Linked DNA regions of Paraglaciecola sp. L3A3. The protein of the gene in region 2 interacts with the protein of the main gene of each other region in a pairwise test. Links are inferred from orthologs where the notes say so. Each region holds a gene or a part of one and is shown on either strand. Other genes may lie near its edges.

Region 1 (3,581 bases), 4.6 Mb from region 2 along the record:
CGTTAAGCGCTATTTATTGAAATAATTATCCCAAATATGTCGTTGTAGAAATTCGAAGATTCGTCTTAAACACTCGTCAAGTGAGTTATATATGGCATTGGTTTAATCACGCCTAGCTTATAACTACAATGGCTTGTTATTACTGCTGTTTATCGTAACCTATGTGAATTGATTTGTGAGGATTAGTATGAGTACATTTAGCTGGAAACGTGCAGTGATTAAAGTAGGTAGCAGTTTAATTGCGCCTAGTAATAATCAATGTAGCACCCAGTATTTAGCGGCCATTGCGCAATTTATCAGCGAAAGTCGTAAACAAGGAAAAGAGGTGATTTTAGTCTCTTCGGGCAGTGTTGCCGCAGGAAAGGGTAAAATCGCCTATAAACACAAACCTTCAATAGCTGAAAAACAAGCCATGGCCGCTATTGGCCAAATGCAAATGATGGCTAATTGGGCGGGGTTATTCGATTTTGATTGTGCACAAATCTTACTCACAGCAGATGATTTACATAATCGTACTCGTTACGTCAATATTAAAAATACGCTCAGAGAATTATTAAAAAACAACGCCTTACCCATAGTAAACGAAAATGACACTGTGGCCGTTAATGAGTTAAAAGTGGGCGACAATGATAACTTGGCGGCCTATACCGCATTAGTCGCAGAAGCAGATACCTTAATTATTTGTTCTGATATCAACGGTTTGTATGATGCCGATCCACGAAAAAATGAAAATGCTAAACTGATTTCTGAAGTCTCACATATAGATCAAGCTATTTATGATTTGGCTGGCGGTGCGGGCAGTGATGTGGGTACAGGCGGTATGCAAACTAAGATTCAAGCTGCTGATAAATGTGTAAATTCTGGCATTCAGACCTTGATAGTTAACGGTCGAGATGCCAACGTATTTAAGTTATTAGCAACAGGCACTGTACCTGGCACTTTGTTTAAAACTACAAAAACGCAAACTAGTGCCAGAAACACTTGGCTTAGACACACCTTGAAAGTGAAGGGGAACGTGCATATTGATATAGGAGCGAAAGATGCACTTTTAGATAAGGGCGCTTCTTTGTTGCCATCTGGTATCATAAAGGTTGATGGACAGTTTGCATCTGGTGATGCAGTGAATATTAGTTTTGAAAATAAAGCCATAGCTAAAGGGCTAGTCATGTATAACGCTGCAGATTTATGCGCAATACAAGGGCTAAAAAGCAATCAAATTGAAGCCAAACTAGGCTACTCTTTGAGCGAAGCTGCAGTACATAGAGACGATCTAGTTCTGCTGTAACGATCAAAAATCAATGTCATAACATGACACCGAATAATTAATTATCGAGGTATACACATGAGTTTCTCTATTGCCGAAGCGGCGCAGCAAGCCAAAAAAGCTGCACGCCAAGTTGCTAATTTAAATGCTGAACAGAAAAATCAGTTATTAACAGATATCGCTGAATCCTTATCTGCCAACACACCGAGCATTTTAGCTGCAAATGAGAAAGACTTGGCCGCAGGAAAAGAAAATGGTTTAGATGCAGCAATGTTAGATCGTCTAGCCCTTGACTCTACTCGTATCCAAGCTATCGCAGATGCCGTACTCGAAATTGCCGGACAGGCAGATCCTGTAGGAAATATCTCTAGCATTCAACGTATGCCAAGTGGTATTCAAGTGGGTAAAATGCGCATTCCATTAGGTGTAATTGCGATGATTTATGAATCTCGCCCTAACGTAACAATAGACGCAGCAGCTTTATGCCTTAAAGCCGGTAATGCTGTGGTTTTACGTGGTGGTAAAGAAGCCATTCACTCAAACTTGGCGTTAGCCGAATGTATTAAATCAGCTTTGGCCAAACATCAAATCGATCCTGCTGCAGTGGTAGTCATACCTGATACTGACCGCGCCGTTATGAATGAATTGATGACATTAAACGAGTCTATTGATTTGATTATTCCTCGTGGTGGTGAAGGCCTAATTCGTTTTGTTTCTGAAAATAGCCGTATCCCGGTTATCCAGCACTTTAAAGGTGTTTGTCATTTATATATAGACAGCGATGCCGACCAAGCTAAAGGTTTGAATATTCTTAAAAATGGTAAAACGCAACGCACCGGCGTATGTAATTCACTCGAAACATTAGTGGTACATAAAGATGTAGCCGCGTCATTTTTGCCTAAAGCTGCCGCTATGTTAGCCGAGCACAACACTGTGATACATGCTTGTGAAAACAGCATAGGTTATTTTGCTGGTGCAACCGCCGCTACAGTAGATGATTGGCATGCTGAATATTTAGCTATGGAAATCGCAGTAAGAGTAGTTGACGATTTTGAGCAAGCAATTGAGCATATTGAAGAATATAGTTCTGGTCATACCGAGGTAATCGTTTCTCAAGATTACTCAAAAACCCAAGAATTCATTCGCCGCATTAACTCTGCAGTAGTCATGGCCAATGCTTCATCTCGCTTCTCTGACGGTGGTCAGTTGGGCTTAGGTGCTGAAATTGGTATTTCTACTAGTAAATTACATGCCTACGGCCCTATGGGCGCAGAGTCGCTTACTACCGAGAAGTTTATTGTGATGGGTGATGGTGAAGTTCGTCAATAAAATTACTTAGCCTGAGAACCGGGTTCCCCCTGGCTCAGGAGATTTAATAAAAGCTTGGTAGCGATGCTACTGAGCTTTTGCTAAACCCATTTCTGGAATAGCAAAGCCTATTTTTAATATCAATTATTAGGTAATCGGCTTGATTATTTTAATCATCATCAAAATCGTCCTCATAATCTTCTTCGTCCCAATCTGAATATTGTTCAGGAAAAAAATCACTTCTAGACACAATATGCGGATATTCAATATTCTCAACGGGAGCAAAAGGTTGCTTGCGGGTTTTATTGATCTGAAATAACCAGCTATCACCGTAATCAAACAAGTAAAACATCTTCTTCCCTTTGGCAGCTTGGGTAAAAGATTCAATACTAGTATTTACTATTTGCTGTTCATTACATACAAAGCTATTCCGCTCATAAGCACGTTCCGTTTTAGCAATAAAAAATTCATACATATGATCGTTATCAAATTCTACTGCTCCTTGGATGATAAAATGTAAATCTTCCAGACTTGTATCGCCATCTACTTCAATAATACATTCCCAATAATTTTGTTCCCTTGGGTCTGGTAGTTTGATTTTAATGGTATTTATCACAAATACAGATAATCCTATTGGTTGAGTAAGCTTATATGATGAGGGCTTAGTGAATCTAATTAACCTGAGATTAGGTTAATTACCGTGAAAATTAATAATGATATCCATAGGATATTATCGCTAAATATGTATTTGATATAGCGTAACTCAAATAAAAATGATCAAAGAAGTTATGTCATAGAAGTTCGTTTAAATTTTAGTTAGATTAAATAGAGAAAAGTGAAAGTTGTTGTTATATTTTGAGCAAGGTCACAATAATTTAAAGGAATAAAAATGAGCAGATTAATTAATCAAAATGGCTTAAACCTAGTAAAGCAGTTTGAAGGGCTTTATACCGATGCCTATATATGTCCCGCAGGTGTGCCGACTATAGGGTATGGGCATACGCAAAAT
Region 2 (3,496 bases):
GGTTAAGTTACTTAAAGGGCGAGGTTAATACCTACCATCGCCCTGTAATTAAGCTAAATTAGTGGATAAAAGGAATTATTCTTCCATTAATGCTCTGGCAATTGTTCTAAACCCTTGAGCTGTAGCACCTACAGGTAGTAATGCCGTCCCCGCTGGGTTGTAAGCAGCAGCTAAATCTATATGTAACCAACCTGTACCTTGTTCATTAACAAAGCGAGATAAAAAACCTGCAGCATTTGACGCGCCACCGGCACCCCCGCCTTTACGTACATTACTGTTTGCAGTATCTGCAAAGGCCGATGGGCATTTGTCTCTGTGCCACTTTTCTAAAGGCAATGTCCAAGAAGGTTCAAATTCTGCAGTGGCATAATTAATTGCACGTTGTGCTAATGGTTTATCTAAGGCAAAAAATGCGTTGTATTCATTGCCTAGAGCTACATGCGCTGCGCCTGTAAGAGTAGCTGCGTCAATAATTAATGGAGAGTTTGTTGCACTGGCAGCCATGAGTCCATCTGCTAGTACCAGTCTGCCTTCTGCATCAGTATTCACCACTTCTACTGTTGTGCCATTTTTGTAAGTGATAATGTCACCTAACTTGTATGCATGGCCACTGACTAAATTTTCTGCACAGCACAAAATCAATTTAACTCGCTTATTTAAGCCTCGTAAAATTGCTAAACCTAGACCGCCTGCAACTGTCGCTGCACCACCCATGTCACATTTCATGGTGACCATACCTTCACTACTTTTCATACTGTAACCACCGCTATCAAAGGTAATCCCTTTGCCCACTAAGCAGGCCGCTATTGGTTCGTCTTCTTTGCCTGAGGGGTTAAAGTCGAGTTCTAACATGACAGGTGGTCGAGAGCTCCCACGGCCAACATGATATATGCCAAACCAACCTTGTTTGGCTAGTTCTTCACCCTTGTATTCAGTTGCTTTTATTGAATGGGAAGTAAGCGAACGTAACCAATTAGTGCAGGACTCAGCTAAGATTTCTGGGGATAAATCTTCAGGCGATAAATTGATTAAATGACGGGTGAATGTCATGCACTTGTATCTATTAATTAATTCGGCCTTATTCTCGTCGTCACACCAGGTAATATGATCTTGTTTTCTAGTGGTGGTGAAACTTTGCGCAAAGGCCCACTGTTGTTCAATCTCCCATTTTCCAGTGAGACACACTTGCATTATGCCTAAACTGTCGAGTTGGCGTGCTGCTTGTTGGATACTGGCAAGAGAATTAGCCTCATCCTGCAGATGAATTTGCGCCTGGTTAGCATTAATAGAAACAGCCGAGGTTGGGGCGTAACATGCCTCAGGAGCTTGGTTGGTAAGGGAAATAGATAAAGTAGACATGTTGACTCCAAAATAATTTAACTTTGTTAGAATACCATGCAAAATTGACTTAGTTAGCAAATATGTATTTTTCTGAAAACTTGATCCAAGGCACATTAATAAAACGTTACAAGCGCTTTTTGGCTGATGTAGAACTAGCAGACGGCAGCATAGTTACCGCACACTGCCCAAATACAGGGGCAATGACTGGCTGTGCAGAGCCTGGTTGGCAGGTTTGGTTATCCCCCAGTAATAATCCCAAACGTAAATTAGCTTATACATGGGAATTGGTATTAACTGATCAAAACCATTGGATTGGGGTAAATACCCATAAAGCTAATGGGTTGGTAAAAGAAGCATTAGAGCAAGACAAAATCCAAGAATTAATGGGTTATGAAAATATTAAAGCAGAAGTTAAGTTTGGTGATGAAAATAGCAGAATAGATTTTTTATTATCTGCTGTAGATAAAGTAGATTGCTACGTAGAAGTTAAATCAGTGACCTTATTGGAGCATGATTTTGGTTATTTCCCAGATGCTAAAACATTAAGAGGCCAAAAACATTTAAGGGAATTAAGCTCTATAGCAAAACAAGGCAAACGAGCGGTATTATTTTTTTGTGTGCAACATACTGGTATTGGATCTGTACAAGTTGCCAAACATATTGATAAAAATTATGCCGATGAGTTATGCCAAGCTGTAGCAAATGGAGTAGAAATTTTTACTTACGCTTGTCAAATAAATTCAAAAAAAATCGTTATAAATCAACCGTTGGAGTTTTTTTATCCAAGATGAAGGTTGATTTTTTTTATCACATACCCATATAGCCTGCTCAAAATTGTTTTCTTTCTGATGGAATATGCGAAGAGCAAACAATTGCCAGTGTAAAGGCTTTCTGATATACATAGCCGCCTGCACATTATTGCTCGTGCTGTAGTTTAGGAGAATTGGCAAATGCCAACAACAAACACAAATAAAACACTTGGATTATTAGCTTTAGCCGGATTGACTCCTTACCAGGAGAAAAAAGGCGAAGAGTATATGAACGATGCTCAACTTGAGCACTTTGGATTGTTACTTAAAGCATGGCGTGACCAGCTTCGTCAAGAAGTTGATCGTACTGTTCACCACATGCAAGATGAAGCTGCTAATTTCCCAGATCCAGTTGATCGTGCTGCTCAAGAAGAAGAGTTTAGTCTTGAACTGCGTACTCGTGACAGAGAACGTAAATTAATCAAAAAAATTGAAAAAACTCTTAAAAGAATTGAAGAGGATGATTTTGGTTTTTGTGATGCTTGCGGTATCGAAATTGGTGTTCGCCGTCTTGAAGCTAGGCCTACAGCTGATATGTGTATTGACTGTAAGACTATGGCTGAAATAAAAGAAAAACAACTTCAGGGTTAGTTTTTCATTATGCCTACCAAGTTACGATGCTTAACTCATATCGTGACTTGGTGAAGTATGCTTTTGTTGACTATTCTCAGTTAATTCGTGTCTTCATCTAATTTAGCTTCATCTCAATATGTTGGACGTTTTGCTCCATCACCTTCTGGCCCTCTGCATTTTGGCTCTCTAGTTTCAGCTTTGGGTAGTTATCTACAAGCAAAAAAAAGTAATGGTAAGTGGTTACTTCGCATTGAAGATATAGATCCTCCAAGGGAAGTGCCTGGTGCTGCTGACAATATTTTAAGATGTTTAGCTGCTCATCATTTGTTTTGGGATCAAGATGTAGTGTATCAAAGCCAACGTAGTGAACTTTATATAGAGAAACTCGATTGGTTATCGCAGCATGGCTATACGTATTTATGTGCTTGTACCCGTAATCAATTGGCTAATTTGTCGACTTCTCAATTATGCCAATGCCCAGAAAAAAAATTGTTTGCGCAAGATTGTGCTGTTCGTTTCAAATATTTATCTCCTGTACAGAAAATGGAAGATCAGTTACTAGGCAGGGTCAATTTTGATTTAACAGATTTACCGGCACAATTTGCTCTGAAGCGCAAAGATGGTTTGTTTGCTTATCAGTTGGCTGTTGTGGTGGATGACATAAGCCAAGGGATCACTGAAATTGCAAGAGGAGCCGATTTATTACCCGCTACTGCTTTTCAGCTTGCGTTATATGCGGCATTTAATAGTAGTGCACCTAAATTTATTCACTT

The links.
Region 1: the proteins of sfsA (region 2) and GQR87_RS21145 interact in binary tests that used the Escherichia coli proteins (3 or more experiments, as listed by UniProt). The link is inferred for Paraglaciecola sp. L3A3 from one-to-one orthologs.

What each region holds. Positions count from the first base shown.
Region 1 is NZ_CP047023.1:5,069,575-5,073,155, forward strand. Bases 497-3,467 are described here. They hold GQR87_RS21145 (glutamate-5-semialdehyde dehydrogenase), read left to right. Parts: upstream 497-1,342; coding sequence 1,343-2,593; downstream 2,594-3,467. Other genes in these bases: proB (glutamate 5-kinase), read left to right, coding at 497-1,285; GQR87_RS21150 (hypothetical protein), read right to left, coding at 2,742-3,188; GQR87_RS21155 (glycoside hydrolase family protein), read left to right, coding at 3,462-3,467. Outside these bases: more of proB, read left to right, coding at 188-496; more of GQR87_RS21155, read left to right, coding at 3,468-3,581. UniProt on the Escherichia coli protein: Catalyzes the NADPH-dependent reduction of L-glutamate 5-phosphate into L-glutamate 5-semialdehyde and phosphate. The product spontaneously undergoes cyclization to form 1-pyrroline-5-carboxylate.
Region 2 is NZ_CP047023.1:464,825-468,320, forward strand. The notes cover bases 391-3,276. They hold sfsA (DNA/RNA nuclease SfsA), read left to right. Parts: upstream 391-1,421; coding sequence 1,422-2,132; downstream 2,133-3,276. Other genes in these bases: pepB (aminopeptidase PepB), read right to left, coding at 391-1,359; dksA (RNA polymerase-binding protein DksA), read left to right, coding at 2,292-2,741; gluQRS (tRNA glutamyl-Q(34) synthetase GluQRS), read left to right, coding at 2,829-3,276. Outside these bases: more of pepB, read right to left, coding at 76-390; more of gluQRS, read left to right, coding at 3,277-3,496. UniProt on the Escherichia coli protein: Binds to DNA non-specifically. Could be a regulatory factor involved in maltose metabolism.